Regions from separate parts of the Stenotrophomonas sp. YJH_SMC_4 genome, predicted to be linked through region 2. Evidence: riboswitches for the same ligand, from Rfam matches in the RefSeq annotation. Region 2 holds a riboswitch; the other holds the start of a gene.

Region 1 (6,140 bases), on a different contig from region 2:
GACGCCGACGGCATGATGGTTTCGCTGATCCAGTCCAATTACCGTGGCATGGGCAGCGGCATGGCACCGCCCGGTCTGGGTTTCATCCTGCAGGACCGTGGCGAGATGTTCGTGCTGCAGAAGAACCATCCCAACGGCTACGCGCCGGGCAAGCGTCCATTCCAGACCATCATTCCGGGGTTCATCACCAAGGGCGGCAAGCCGTATGCCAGCTTCGGCGTGATGGGCGGCGCGATGCAGCCGCAGGGCCATGCGCAGATCGTGATGAACCTGGTGGATTTCGGGATGAACCTGCAGGAAGCCGGTGATGCGCCGCGCATCCAGCACGAAGGCTCGACTGAACCGACGGGTCAGGCCACGGCGATGACCGACGGCGGCGAAGTGAATCTGGAGACCGGCTTCCCCTACGAGACGGTGCGTACGCTGATGCGCAAGGGGCATCGCATCGTGTTCGCCGATGGGCCTTATGGCGGGTACCAGGCGATCATGCGCGATCCCGAGAGCGGGGTTTATTACGGAGCTTCGGAGAGTCGCAAGGATGGGCAGGCGGCGGGGTACTGAGTTTCCCGGCCAACGGGCTGAGCCCCCTCTGCGGTGGTGGCAGTGATACGGGGCTTGGCCGGGCGGGTGGATTGTCTGGGGGCCGCTGCAAGTACGTCCATGTAAGCTCGGTCGCCGCATCCATGCGGCTCACGCCCCCAGCCAACCCACCCGCCCGGCCACGGACAGTTTCCGTGGCCGTCACCGCAGGAAAAGAAAAGGAAGAGCAAGAGCAAGAGCAAAGGCAACGGCAACGGCAACGGCAACAGCCGCGCGCTGTGGGTTGGGGTCGGATCCGTTTTCCGAAGGAAAACGGATCCGACCCCTTCTTGTTTTCCGATACACCTCATCCACGCCTAGCGTGGAAAACCCACCGTCACACGGAAACTGTCGGGGGTGGGGCGGCGTGGGCTGGCAGGACCGTTGGCGCCATGGATGGCGCCATCGAGCCCCCAGGGATGGGTTTACGGCGTGTCCTGCCAGCCCACACCGCCCCGCCAAACTAGCAGCAACCCAGAGCTGCTTTTGAATTTGACCTTGGCCCTTGCCTGAAAAAGCGGTGCAGCCGCAGGCTGCAAAACAACCCTCAATCCTGATCGTGCGCGCGCGCTGCCTCCGCCTGGGTCTCCTCCTGCGCCGCCATCTCGCGTGCGATCCACGCATCGATCATGTGCCGCTGGCGCTGCGCCTGCCGCCGCTCGCGCGTGTACTCCTGGTCCAGCACCCGGTACAGCGACACCATCACCAGCACCATCAGCAGCGCGAATGGCAATGCCGCGATCGTGATCATGCCCTGCAGCGCGTCCAGGCCTCCGGCCAGCAGCAATGCCGCTGCGATCAGTGCCACCGCAATGCCCCAGGCCAGCTTGCGCTTCAACGGTGGGTCGCCAGCCTCGTCGGTGGACATGCTGGCCAGCACCAGGACCGCCGAATCGGCCGAGGTCACGAAGAAGATCATCAGCAGCACCAGCGCGATGCACGACAGCAACAGCGGTAGCGGCATGCTGTCGAACAGTGTGAACAACACCGTCTCGTAGCCATTGCCAAGCGCCTGCACCAGATCGGCGTGGCCGAAGATCTGTGCCCACAACGCAGTGCCGCCGAACACCGCGAACCAGAAGAAGCCCAGCAGCGTCGGTGCGAGCACGACGCCGATCACGAACTCGCGCACGCTGCGGCCGCGCGAGATGCGCGCGATGAACGATCCCACGAACGGCGCCCACGAGATCCACCAGGCCCAGTAGAAGATCGTCCAGTCCGCCACCCAGGTGCTGCCGGAGAACGGTGACATGCGCAGGCTCATCGTCACCAGCTGGTTGAGGTAGGAGCCCAGCGTGGTGGTGAACGTATCGAAGATGAAGCCGGTCGGCCCCAGCACCAGCAGGATGGCTGCCAGCAGGGCAGCCAACGCCAGGTTGAAGTTGGACAGCCACTTCACACCTCGCTCCACGCCACTGGCGGTGGAGGCCATGTACAAAACGAAGGCGACGGCAATGATGGTCATCTGCACGGCGACGGTAGCCTGCACGCTGAAGACGCGTTCGATACCGGCAGCAATCTGGATGGTGCCGAAGCCGAGCGTGGTGGCGACACCGATCGCGGTGGCAACTACGGCGGCGATGTTGACCACCCGACCGATCCAGCCGCGATGGTGGCGGCCGATGATCGGCTGCAGCATGTCGCTGACCAGGCCGCGTCCATTGCGGTTGAACTGGAACCAGGCCATCGCCAGACCGATCAGTGCGTAGATCGCCCACGGGTGCAGGCCCCAGTGGAAGAACGCATAGCGCATCGATGCGCGCGCCGCATCCAGGCTTTGCGGCGCCAGGCCTTCCGGCGGCTTGCTGAAATGCGAGATGGGCTCGGCCGCACCCCAGAACACCAGGCCGATGCCCATGCCGGCGGCGAACAGCATCGACATCCAGCTGGCACGCGAGAACTCGGGTTCGGCGTCCTCGCCGCCGATGCGCAGATTGCCGAAGCGGCCGAACGCCAGGTACATCAGGAACACCAGCGCCAGGAACACCACCAGCAGGTACAGCCAGCCGACACTGCGGATGACTTCCGCCAGCATCGACTGGACCACGGTGTTGAAGGGGCCGGGGGCGATACCGGCGAGCAGCACCAGCAGCAGAACCAGTGCGATGGAAACGCGAAACACCATGAAGGAGCTTCTCCGATCAAGGGGGATTGAGGGGAGCGAGCAGAGCTTGCGGCGAAGGGCCGGCGGCATGCAGCACGGACCGGGCAGGGGCCGCGAAGGCGGCGGGGAACGCATCGATCTCAGCAACGCGATGGCGTGCACGTTACTGAACGCGACGTCATGGTTCCGTTAACGAATGGCGATCTGATCCCGGAGGCGGTCGGTCTATGCTCTAATGCGCACCAAGAAGCGGGGGTACCGGGCCATGTGGCCACGGTTGAGACAGTCCCTTGGAACCTGATCCGGCTCATACCGGCGTAGGGAAGCTTTGCAATGCAGCTGTGCCCGGACTCCGCCCAAGGACCGTCCGTGCGCGGGTGCCGTGCGCCGCCGCTTCGTCCCTGACCTTCCTGGACGACGCCCGATGAACGCACAGCTCTCCGCCCTGCAGCAACAGGCCCAGCAACTCTCCGCATCCGTGACCCGGCCCATTCCCGGCTCGCGCAAGATCCACGTGCCCGGTTCACGCCCGGATCTGCAGGTGCCGATGCGCGAGATCGCGCTGACCCGTACGCCGACGCTGTTCGGTGGCGAAGAGAATGCGCCGGTGACCGTTTACGACACGTCGGGCCCGTACACCGACCCGGAGGTGCGCATCGATCTGTCCGCCGGTTTGCCGGCACTGCGTCGCGGCTGGGTGGAAGAGCGCGGTGATACCGAGCAGCTTGAAGGACTGAGTTCTTCGTTCGGCCGCGATCGCGAGCATGACCCGAAGCTTGACGCGGTGCGTTTCCCCGCGCGCAGCCTGCCACGCCGTGCACGTGCCGGTGCCAACGTCACCCAGATGCATTACGCGCGCCGCGGCATCATCACGCCGGAAATGGAATTCGTCGCCATCCGCGAGAACCAGCGCCTGGACGCGATCCGCGATGCCGGCCTGCTGCAGCAGCACCCGGGCGAGGCCTTCGGTGCGTCGATCCAGAAAGTCATCACCCCGGAGTTCGTGCGCGACGAAATCGCCCGTGGCCGTGCGGTGCTGCCCAACAACATCAACCACCCGGAAAGCGAGCCGATGATCATCGGCCGCAATTTCCTGACCAAGATCAACGCCAACATCGGCAACAGCGCGGTGTCTTCCGGCATCGCCGAGGAAGTGGAGAAACTGGTGTGGGCGATCCGCTGGGGCGGTGACACGGTGATGGACCTGTCCACCGGCAAGCACATCCACGAGACGCGCGAGTGGATCATCCGCAACTCGCCGGTGGCGATCGGTACCGTGCCGATCTACCAAGCCCTGGAGAAGGTTGACGGCCGCGCCGAGGCACTGACCTGGGAGATCTTCCGCGACACCCTGATCGAGCAGGCCGAGCAGGGCGTGGACTACTTCACCATCCACGCCGGCGTGCTGCTGCGCTACGTGCCGCTTACCGCCAAGCGTGTTACCGGCATCGTCAGCCGCGGCGGCTCGATCATGGCCAAGTGGTGCCTGGCGCACCACAAGGAGAACTTCCTCTACACGCATTTCGAAGACATCTGCGAAATCATGAAGGCCTACGACGTGACCTTCTCGCTGGGCGACGGGCTGCGCCCGGGTTGCATCGCTGATGCCAACGACGCGGCGCAGTTCGGCGAACTGGAAACGCTGGGTGAACTGACGAAGATCGCCTGGAAACACGATGTGCAGACCATGATCGAAGGCCCCGGCCACGTGCCGATGCAGCTGATCAAGGAAAACATGGACAAGCAGCTGCGCGAATGCGGCGAAGCGCCGTTCTACACGCTGGGGCCGCTGACGACCGACATCGCGCCGGGCTACGACCACATCACCAGTGCGATCGGCGCGGCGATGATCGGCTGGTTTGGCACGGCCATGCTCTGCTACGTGACGCCGAAGGAACACCTGGGCCTGCCCAACCGCCAGGACGTGCGCGACGGCATCATGGCTTACCGCATTGCCGCGCACGCGGCCGACCTGGCCAAGGGGCATCCGGGCGCACAGGTACGCGACAACGCGCTGAGCAAGGCGCGCTTCGAGTTCCGCTGGGAGGACCAGTTCCACCTGGGCCTGGATCCGGAAAAGGCCAAGGAATTCCACGACGAGACGCTGCCGAAGGACGCGCACAAGCTGGCCCACTTCTGCTCGATGTGCGGACCGCACTTCTGTTCGATGAAGATCACCCAGGACGTGCGCGATTACGCCGAGGCCGGCATGAAGGAGAAGTCGCAGGAGTTCCGTGCTGGCGGGGCCGAGGTCTACCGCCAGGGGTGACGGGTAACGGGTAGTGCCGGCCGCCGGCCGGCATTCCGTCGTGCACGGGACCGGGGAGAGTGCTGGCCAATGGCCGGCACTACCGTTCATCACGCCGCGCCCGGCTATCCTCCGCGCATCGCCCAGGGGAAAGGACGCCATGCCCGTTGCCACGACCACCCGCTGGCTGGCCATCGCCCGCCGCCATCCTTCGGCCTGGCTCCTGGCCGCCCAGTTGATCGCGGTGCTGCTGTATCCCGCCCTCGATGACACCGCCGCTGGCCGGGCGGCGCTGGGCATGTTCGGCATGGCGGTACTCGGCCTGGCGCTGTGGGTGGTCCAGCGCAGTCCGTTGGGAACCTGGCTGGCATTGCTGCTGGCCATTCCATCGGTGGTGTTCTCGCTGGCTGGCGCCCTGCTTGACCGCAGCGCGCTGCTGACCACCGCGCAGCTGCTGGAAAGCCTGCTGTACTTCTACACGGCCGGGGCATTGATCGCCTACATGCTGCAGGACCATCGAGTAACACGCGACGAACTGTTCGCGGCCGGAGCAACCTTCACCCTGCTGGCCTGGGGGTTCGCCTTTGCATTCGCGGTGTGCCAACAGTGGTATCCAGGCAGTTTCCAGGGTGCGACGGCTGGCCCCGAGCGCAGTTGGATGGAGCTGCTTTATCTGAGCTTCAGCTTGTTGTCCGGAGTTGGATTGAGTGACGTCGTGCCGTTGCACCCGCAGGCACGGGCCCTGGTGATGCTCGAACAGTTCGCAGGCGTCATGTATATCGGCCTTGTGGTGTCGCGTCTGGTCGGATTGACCATGCTTCGGCGCATGTGAAAATGAACGCCAGATAAAAATTTCGCGCCCAAAAGGGCGCGAATGGTGATGCAGATTATGTGAATGCGTCGGCGAGAGAGAGCCTGAGTGTCGACCCCGTCATAGGCGGGGTAACCGGCTTAGGCTAATATCCGGGGGCGTTATTGTTTTTGCGGTATGCGCCGATGCTTTGTGCGGAATCTGGCTTTTCGATGGCCCTGTCCAGGGACGGTGGGGACGGTATTGCTGGTGAGCCCTGCCCAGGTCCCGTCCCTACTGTATAGCGGAAAATGAACAGCAGCGAACTCACGCCCATTGACGCCGACCGCGTGCAGGTCGGCGACTGTGTCATTACCTTGTCCTCGCGTGAGGTCGAGGTTGAAGGCGCGCGCCGTCCG
Region 2 (6,140 bases):
CAGCTGCACATCGGCAGCGAACCGCGCTGGCACAGCCCGCGGCCGCTGTCGGCTGCCGCCATCGTCAACGGCGCGAACGGCGCGGTGTTCGTCAAGCGCCATCACCACAGCGTGCGCAGTGCGGCCTGCCTGGAAGAAGAGCACCACTTCATCGCCCATCTCGCCGCAGCGGGCGTACCGGTGGTGCAGGTGCTGCCAGCGGCCGATGGCCACACTGCGGCCGAACATGGCGAATGGACGTTCGAGCTGCATGCGATCGGCGTCGGCGAGGACCTGTACCGCGACGCCGTGTCGTGGTCGCTGCTGACCGATGTCGCGCAGGCCCGCGGAGCCGGGCGCACACTCGCGCAGCTGCACCGGGCCGCCGCCAGCTACCACGCGCCCCAACGCAGCACCCATGTGCTGGTCGCGCGCGACGATCTGATCCGTGCCGACGATCCGATCGCGGCCATCAAGGCAGGGCTGCACGAGCGTCCCGGGCTGGCCCGCTATCTCGCGCGCATTCCATGGGAAGCGCAGCTGCAGCGCGACGTGCTGCCGTGGCATGCCGGCCTGGCCGAGCGCCTGCGCGATGAGCCACGATTGTGGGCGCACAACGACTGGCACGTTTCCAACCTGCTGTGGCGCGATGGGCAGATCAGTACCGTGCTGGATTTTGGCCTGGCCTCGCCCACCAGTGCGCTGTTCGACCTCGCCACGGCGATCGAGCGCAACGCGGTGGCGTGGCTGGAACTGGAGCGCGGCATGGAGACGGTGCGCATCGATATCGCGCTGGCCCTGCTCGACGGCTATCGCCAGGTGCTGCCGCTGTCGGCGGCACGCGTGCACCTGCTGGCCGACCTGCTGCCGATGGTTCATTTCGACTTCGCACTGTCCGAAGTGGAGTACTTCGAAGGCGTCACCGGCTCGACCGCCAATGCCGACGTCGCGTGGCAGCCCTTCATGCTGGGGCATCCGGCGTGGTTCCACAGCGCGCCGGGACAGGCACTGCTGCAGGCGCTGCACGCGGCGGCGTGACCCGGTTGGCGCACCATTGGGGTCAGATCCCTTTCCTGCGGAAAGGGATCTGACCCCGCAGCCTGGACCCCGCAGCCTGAAGGACGCCGGCTCGCAAATCCGTACCATTTGTAGTGAAATGGTCACCTGAAGCGGGGGTGCCTGGATCTGCCAGGCTGAGAGAGTCCCTTGGAACCTGATCCGGTTTGCACCGGCGTAGGGAGCTTTGAGCCGCAGCCACACCCCCATCATGGGCCCTGTGCACCTGCGCGCCGTCGCTTCGTCTCCCTTGTTGTCCGAAGACGAACCGAATGAACCGCTGCCTGCGCCCCACCCTGCTCTCCCTCGCCCTCTGCGCTGCGCTGCCACTGCACGCCAGCGAGGCCGATGCGTCCCCTGATGCGGCTGCCACCGGCGCCGAGCGCTCGCCCACCGAACTGGCGGCGGTACGCGTGCAGGCCGGCAAACCGAAGGCCGATACCTCACGCGTGAACGCCTTCGGTGGCGGCAGCTGGAAGGACACGCCGGCCTCGGTGAACGTGCTTGAGCGCGATTACCTGGACCGTCGCCAGGTGCGTTCGCTGTCCGAGCTGGCCAGCAACGATGCCTCGCTGGGTGATGCGTATGCGCCGGTGGGTTACTACCAGAACGTCGCCATCCGTGGCTTTGCCCTGGACGCCGCCACCGGCTACCGCTTCAACGGCCTGTCCATCGCCGGCGAACAGCGCCTGGCGCTGGAGAACGTGCAGTCGGTTGAAATCCTCAAGGGCGAAGCCGGCCTGGCCGCAGGCGTGATGGCGCCGGGCGGCATCATCAACTACATCGGCAAGCGCCCGGCCGAAGTGCGCACCGCCACGCTCGGTACCGATTCGGAAGGCTCGCGCTACGTCGCCGTCGATGTCGGCCACTGGATCACCCCGCGTTTCGGCCTGCGCCTGAATGCCGCATGGGATTCCAGCAACTCCTATGTCGAGCACGCCGACGGTCGCCGCAACTTCTACTCGCTGGCCGCCGACTGGCTCATTGGCGAGCGCGGCAAGCTGGAAGTGGATGCCAATTACCAGACCAGCTCGCAGCGTTCGGTGTCCGGCTACCAACTGCTGGGCGCACGCGACCTGCCGCGTGGCGTCGACCGCGAACACCTGCTGGGTTACCAGCCGTGGCAGCGCCCGGTGGATATCGCCAGCACCAACATCACCGCGCTGCATACCTACGACTTCAACGAGGCCTGGCAGTCGCGCATCTCGGTCGGCCACAGCCGTTCGGTGATCGATGACAACGTCGCCTTCGCCTACGGCTGCTACTACGCCGTGCTGTGCGCCGATGGCAGCGTGCCGGGCAACTACTTCGCGCCCAACGGCGACTATGACGTCTACGACTACCGCAGCCCGGACGACACCCGTCGCAACCAGCAGGCCCGTGCCGAGCTGCGTGGCCGCTTCGAGACCGGCAGCGTCGGCCATGAGCTGACCGTCGGTGCCGACTACTTCCGGCGCACCGTGGACAAGCGCCCGAGCGTCAACGAGTACGTCGGCACCAGCAACATCCACGAAGCACCGGTGCCGGTATTCGCGCCGTCGCCGAAGATGCCGGGACCGTCCGCACAGCGCCTGGACAGCCGCCAGACCGCGTTCTTCGCGCTGGACCGGATCAGCTTCGGCGATGACTGGCAGTGGCTGGCCGGTGGCCGCTTCGTGCGCCTCGATGAGCGCGCCTACGACAAGCGTGGCACCCCGCAGCGGCACAGCCGCCTGTCGCGCTTCCTGCCGCAGACTGCGGTGGTGTGGAAGGCCACCGACCAGCTCAATGCCTATGCCAGCTACGTGCGCGGCATTTCGCTGGGCCAGGAAGCGCCGTTCTGGACCAGCAACGCCGACACCTTCCTGCCGTCGGTGCAGTCGCGGCAGCTGGAAGTGGGCGTGAAGTACGTGCCGGTCGAAGCGCTGACCCTGGGCGCGGCCGTGTTCCGCATTTCGCAGCCGTACCAGTACGCCAAGCCCGACAGCAGCGACGTCGGCTACACCTTCGTCGAGGAAGGCACGCAGACCCACACCGGCCTGGAGCTGACCGCCAACGGCCAGCTGACCGATGCGCTGCAGATCGTGGCCAGCGCCAGCGTGCTGCAGGCGCGCGCGCGCGACACCGGCACGCCGGCCTATGAAGGCCATCAGCTGGTGAACGTGCCGAAGGTGCGCGCCAGCGTGCACCTGGCCTATGCGCTGCCGTTCGTGCAAGGCCTGGACGTGACCGGCGGCTGGCGCTATGCCGGTGCCAACGTGGCCCGCGCCGACGGTGGCGTGCGCGCACCCGACTATTCAGTGTTCGACGCTGGCCTGCGTTTCCAGCATCGCCTGCGCGAGCGCGCAGTGACCTGGAACCTGTCGGTGGACAACGTGTTCAACCGCTTCTACTGGCGCGATACCGGCAGCAGCGGCGGTGACTACTACCTGTTCCCCGGCGCACCGCGACAGGCCCGCCTGTCGGTGACGTTCGCGCTGTGAGCGGCGTGATGCTCGAGTGGACCGCCGCACTGTGCAGCATCCTCGGCGTCTGGCTGATGGCCCGGCGCCGGCTGGCGGCGTGGCCGGTGGGCCTGCTGTCGGTGGCGCTGTATGGCCTGGTGTTCGCCGAGGCCAAGCTGTACTCGGACACCCTGCTGCAGGTCGCCTTCGGTGGTTTCCTGGTCTATGGCTGGCTCAACTGGCGACAGCATGCCGCCGATGAGGGCAGCATCCGCATCGTGCCGCTGGCGCGCGGCACGCTGCTGCGCGACCTGTCCATCGGCCTGTGCGGTGGCGTGGCGCTGGGTGCGGCCATGCACAGCTTCACCGACGCTGCCCTGCCGTGGTTGGATGCGCTGCTGACCGGTCTGAGCCTGGTCGGGCAATGGTGGCAGGCACGCCGCCACGTGGCCTGCTGGTGGGTGTGGATCGCAGTGGACGTGGTCTATGTGGGTGCGTACCTGTTCAAGTCGCTGCACGTGACCGCCGCGCTGTACGTGTTCTTCCTCGGCCTGGCCGTGTTCGGCCTGCGCGCATGGAGCGCCGCCGCTCGCGAGCCACAGGTGGCAACCCGGTAGAGCCACGCCATACGTGGCTGGGCTACCGGTAGTCGCCAACCTTGGTTGGCGTGCGTGCCGACCAAGGTCGGCATCTACCCAGAACATCCACGCATGGCGTGGATCTACTGGGTAAGCACCAAACCCAGCCGCAGCGGCTGGCGCATGTCGGCCGGTGGCGCGGCCTGCAGGGGTGCACTCTGCAGGGTCGCGCGCAGGGCGGCGTCGACCTGGGTATCACCCAGGCTGTCGAATTCCAGCTTCGAAATGCGGCCATCCGCCGCGATCCACACGCTCACCGGCAACGGCGTCGGCGCGTCCGGATGTGCCTGCAGCCATTCCAGCACGCGCTGCGCCTGCGGGTCCTGCTCCTGCTGCAGGCGCTGCTGCAGCTGCCCCCCCACGGCGGCGGCATAGGCCATCCAGTGTGCAGGAGCTTCCTGCGCGGACACCCCGGCGCTCCCCAGTGCCAGCGCACCGAACAACGCGGCCAGTGGCCGCCACCAGCGGCGTGCACCGGTTGTGTTCCTTGCCATCGCCATCGCCCGCCCCTGCGCTCTCATCCAACGGCTGATGGTCGGCGCGGTAGATGACAGGCAGATGGCGGCCGCTGCTACTCGGCGCGATCAGTCGCCCAGGTCGGCCAGCACCTTGCGCGAGGGCGCGAAGAAGGTCACGCCGGTGGTGGCGGTGGAGAAGTCGAGGATGCGGTCGTGCAGCGGTGCGGGATTGCCGATGAACATGCGCTCGAGCATCTTCTCGATCACCCACAGGCGGCGCGTGTAGCCGATGAAGTAGGTGCCGTACTCGCCGCGACCCGGGTTGGCGAACGGCATGTTGTCGCGCAGGATCTCGTGCTCGCCGTCGGCATCCTCGATGGTGCACAGCGTCTTGTGCGACTTCTGCGCATCGGCCGGCGCATCGTCCAGCTCGATGTTGTCGTGCTTGGTACGACCGATGATTGCTTCCTGCGCCTCGGTCTTCTGCGCGCGCCAGGCATCGAGGTTGTGCAGGTACTTCTGCACCACCACGTAACTGCCGCCGGCATGTTCCGGATCCTCTTCACCCACGATGGTGGCTTCCGGCAGTGACAGCCCTTCCGGGTTGGCGGTGCCGTCGACGAAATCGAGCAGGTCGCGGCCATCGAAATAGCGGAAGCCGGCCACGTCATCGACCGTCTCCACCGCATCGCCAAAGGCCATCAGCAGGTTGCGCTCGAACGCCACGATCAGATCCATCGTGCGTGCACGGATGTGGTACAGCAGGTCGCCCGGCGTGGACACGGCCGTGTGGGTCGCGCCCTTGATCTCGCGGAACGGCTGCAACTCGCGCGGCGGCGTGGTGCCCACCAGCGGCTGCCACACGCGGTGGCCGATGGCCACGTTGCAGGTGAAGGTGCGTTCGATCTCGCGGATGGCGGTGTTCTTGATCAGGTCGTCGGTGCTGGCCAGCACCTCGCGTGCCTTGGCGATCGACGCCTCGTCATCCTTCACCTTCAGCACCAGAAACGCCGCCGAATGGGTCAGTGGCGCGGTGATCTGCTGCGGCTCGTTGTCGAGCGTATGGTTGACGGCGGTGATCGGTGCGGGCTGGGAGTTCACGGCGGTTCCTGCTGGCTTGAGGCGGACGCATCGCGTGTGGCGATGTGCGGGCGATCATAGCGGAACCGCCTGACCGGGGACGGAGCGGTTCTCGTTCCGTCCACCGGCGAAGCTACGAAGGCCTCAGTCCACATCACTCCAGACCGCCAGTTCGTAGCCATCCAGATCGCGGAAGTGGAAGCGGCGACCACCCGGGAAGGCGAACACCGCCTGCACTACCTCGCCACCGGCGGCCACTACGCGTTGCTGCGCATCGGCCAGGTCCGCGCAGTAGAGGATCACCAGCGGCCCCCCGTGGGCACGCACCGGCGCGTCGGCCACGAAGCCACCTTTCAGACGGCCGTCGTCGAACTCGGTGTAGGCCGTGCCGTAGTCCGTGAAATGCCAGCCGAACACCTCGCCGTAGAAGCGCTTGCTACGGGCAATGTCGGCGACGTTGAATTCGATGTTGTCGATGCGGCGTTCGGCATCGTGGGGCGCGGCAG

What was found. A riboswitch is a leader RNA that binds a small molecule or an ion and turns the genes downstream of it on or off. The one in region 2 is predicted to bind thiamine pyrophosphate.
Region 1: another riboswitch for thiamine pyrophosphate. It lies ahead of thiC (phosphomethylpyrimidine synthase ThiC); the one in region 2 lies ahead of AC5P9F_RS13705 (TonB-dependent receptor).

The regions. Positions count from the first base shown of each region.
Region 1 covers NZ_JCAFUR010000002.1:421,242-427,381, forward strand. Annotated here, with positions in the region: gene ggt (gamma-glutamyltransferase) at 1-561, shown strand, start outside; gene AC5P9F_RS05395 (BCCT family transporter) at 1,127-2,704, opposite strand; TPP riboswitch at 2,925-3,025, shown strand; gene thiC (phosphomethylpyrimidine synthase ThiC) at 3,108-4,952, shown strand; gene AC5P9F_RS05405 (ion channel) at 5,092-5,763, shown strand; gene AC5P9F_RS05410 (winged helix-turn-helix domain-containing protein) at 6,033-6,140, shown strand, end outside.
Region 2 covers NZ_JCAFUR010000008.1:115,790-121,929, reverse strand. Annotated here, with positions in the region: gene AC5P9F_RS13710 (phosphotransferase enzyme family protein) at 1-1,017, shown strand, start outside; TPP riboswitch at 1,141-1,236, shown strand; gene AC5P9F_RS13705 (TonB-dependent receptor) at 1,308-3,497, shown strand; gene pnuC (nicotinamide riboside transporter PnuC) at 3,506-4,075, shown strand; gene AC5P9F_RS13695 (energy transducer TonB) at 4,180-4,596, opposite strand; gene AC5P9F_RS13690 (Dyp-type peroxidase) at 4,681-5,655, opposite strand; gene AC5P9F_RS13685 (VOC family protein) at 5,779-6,140, opposite strand, start outside.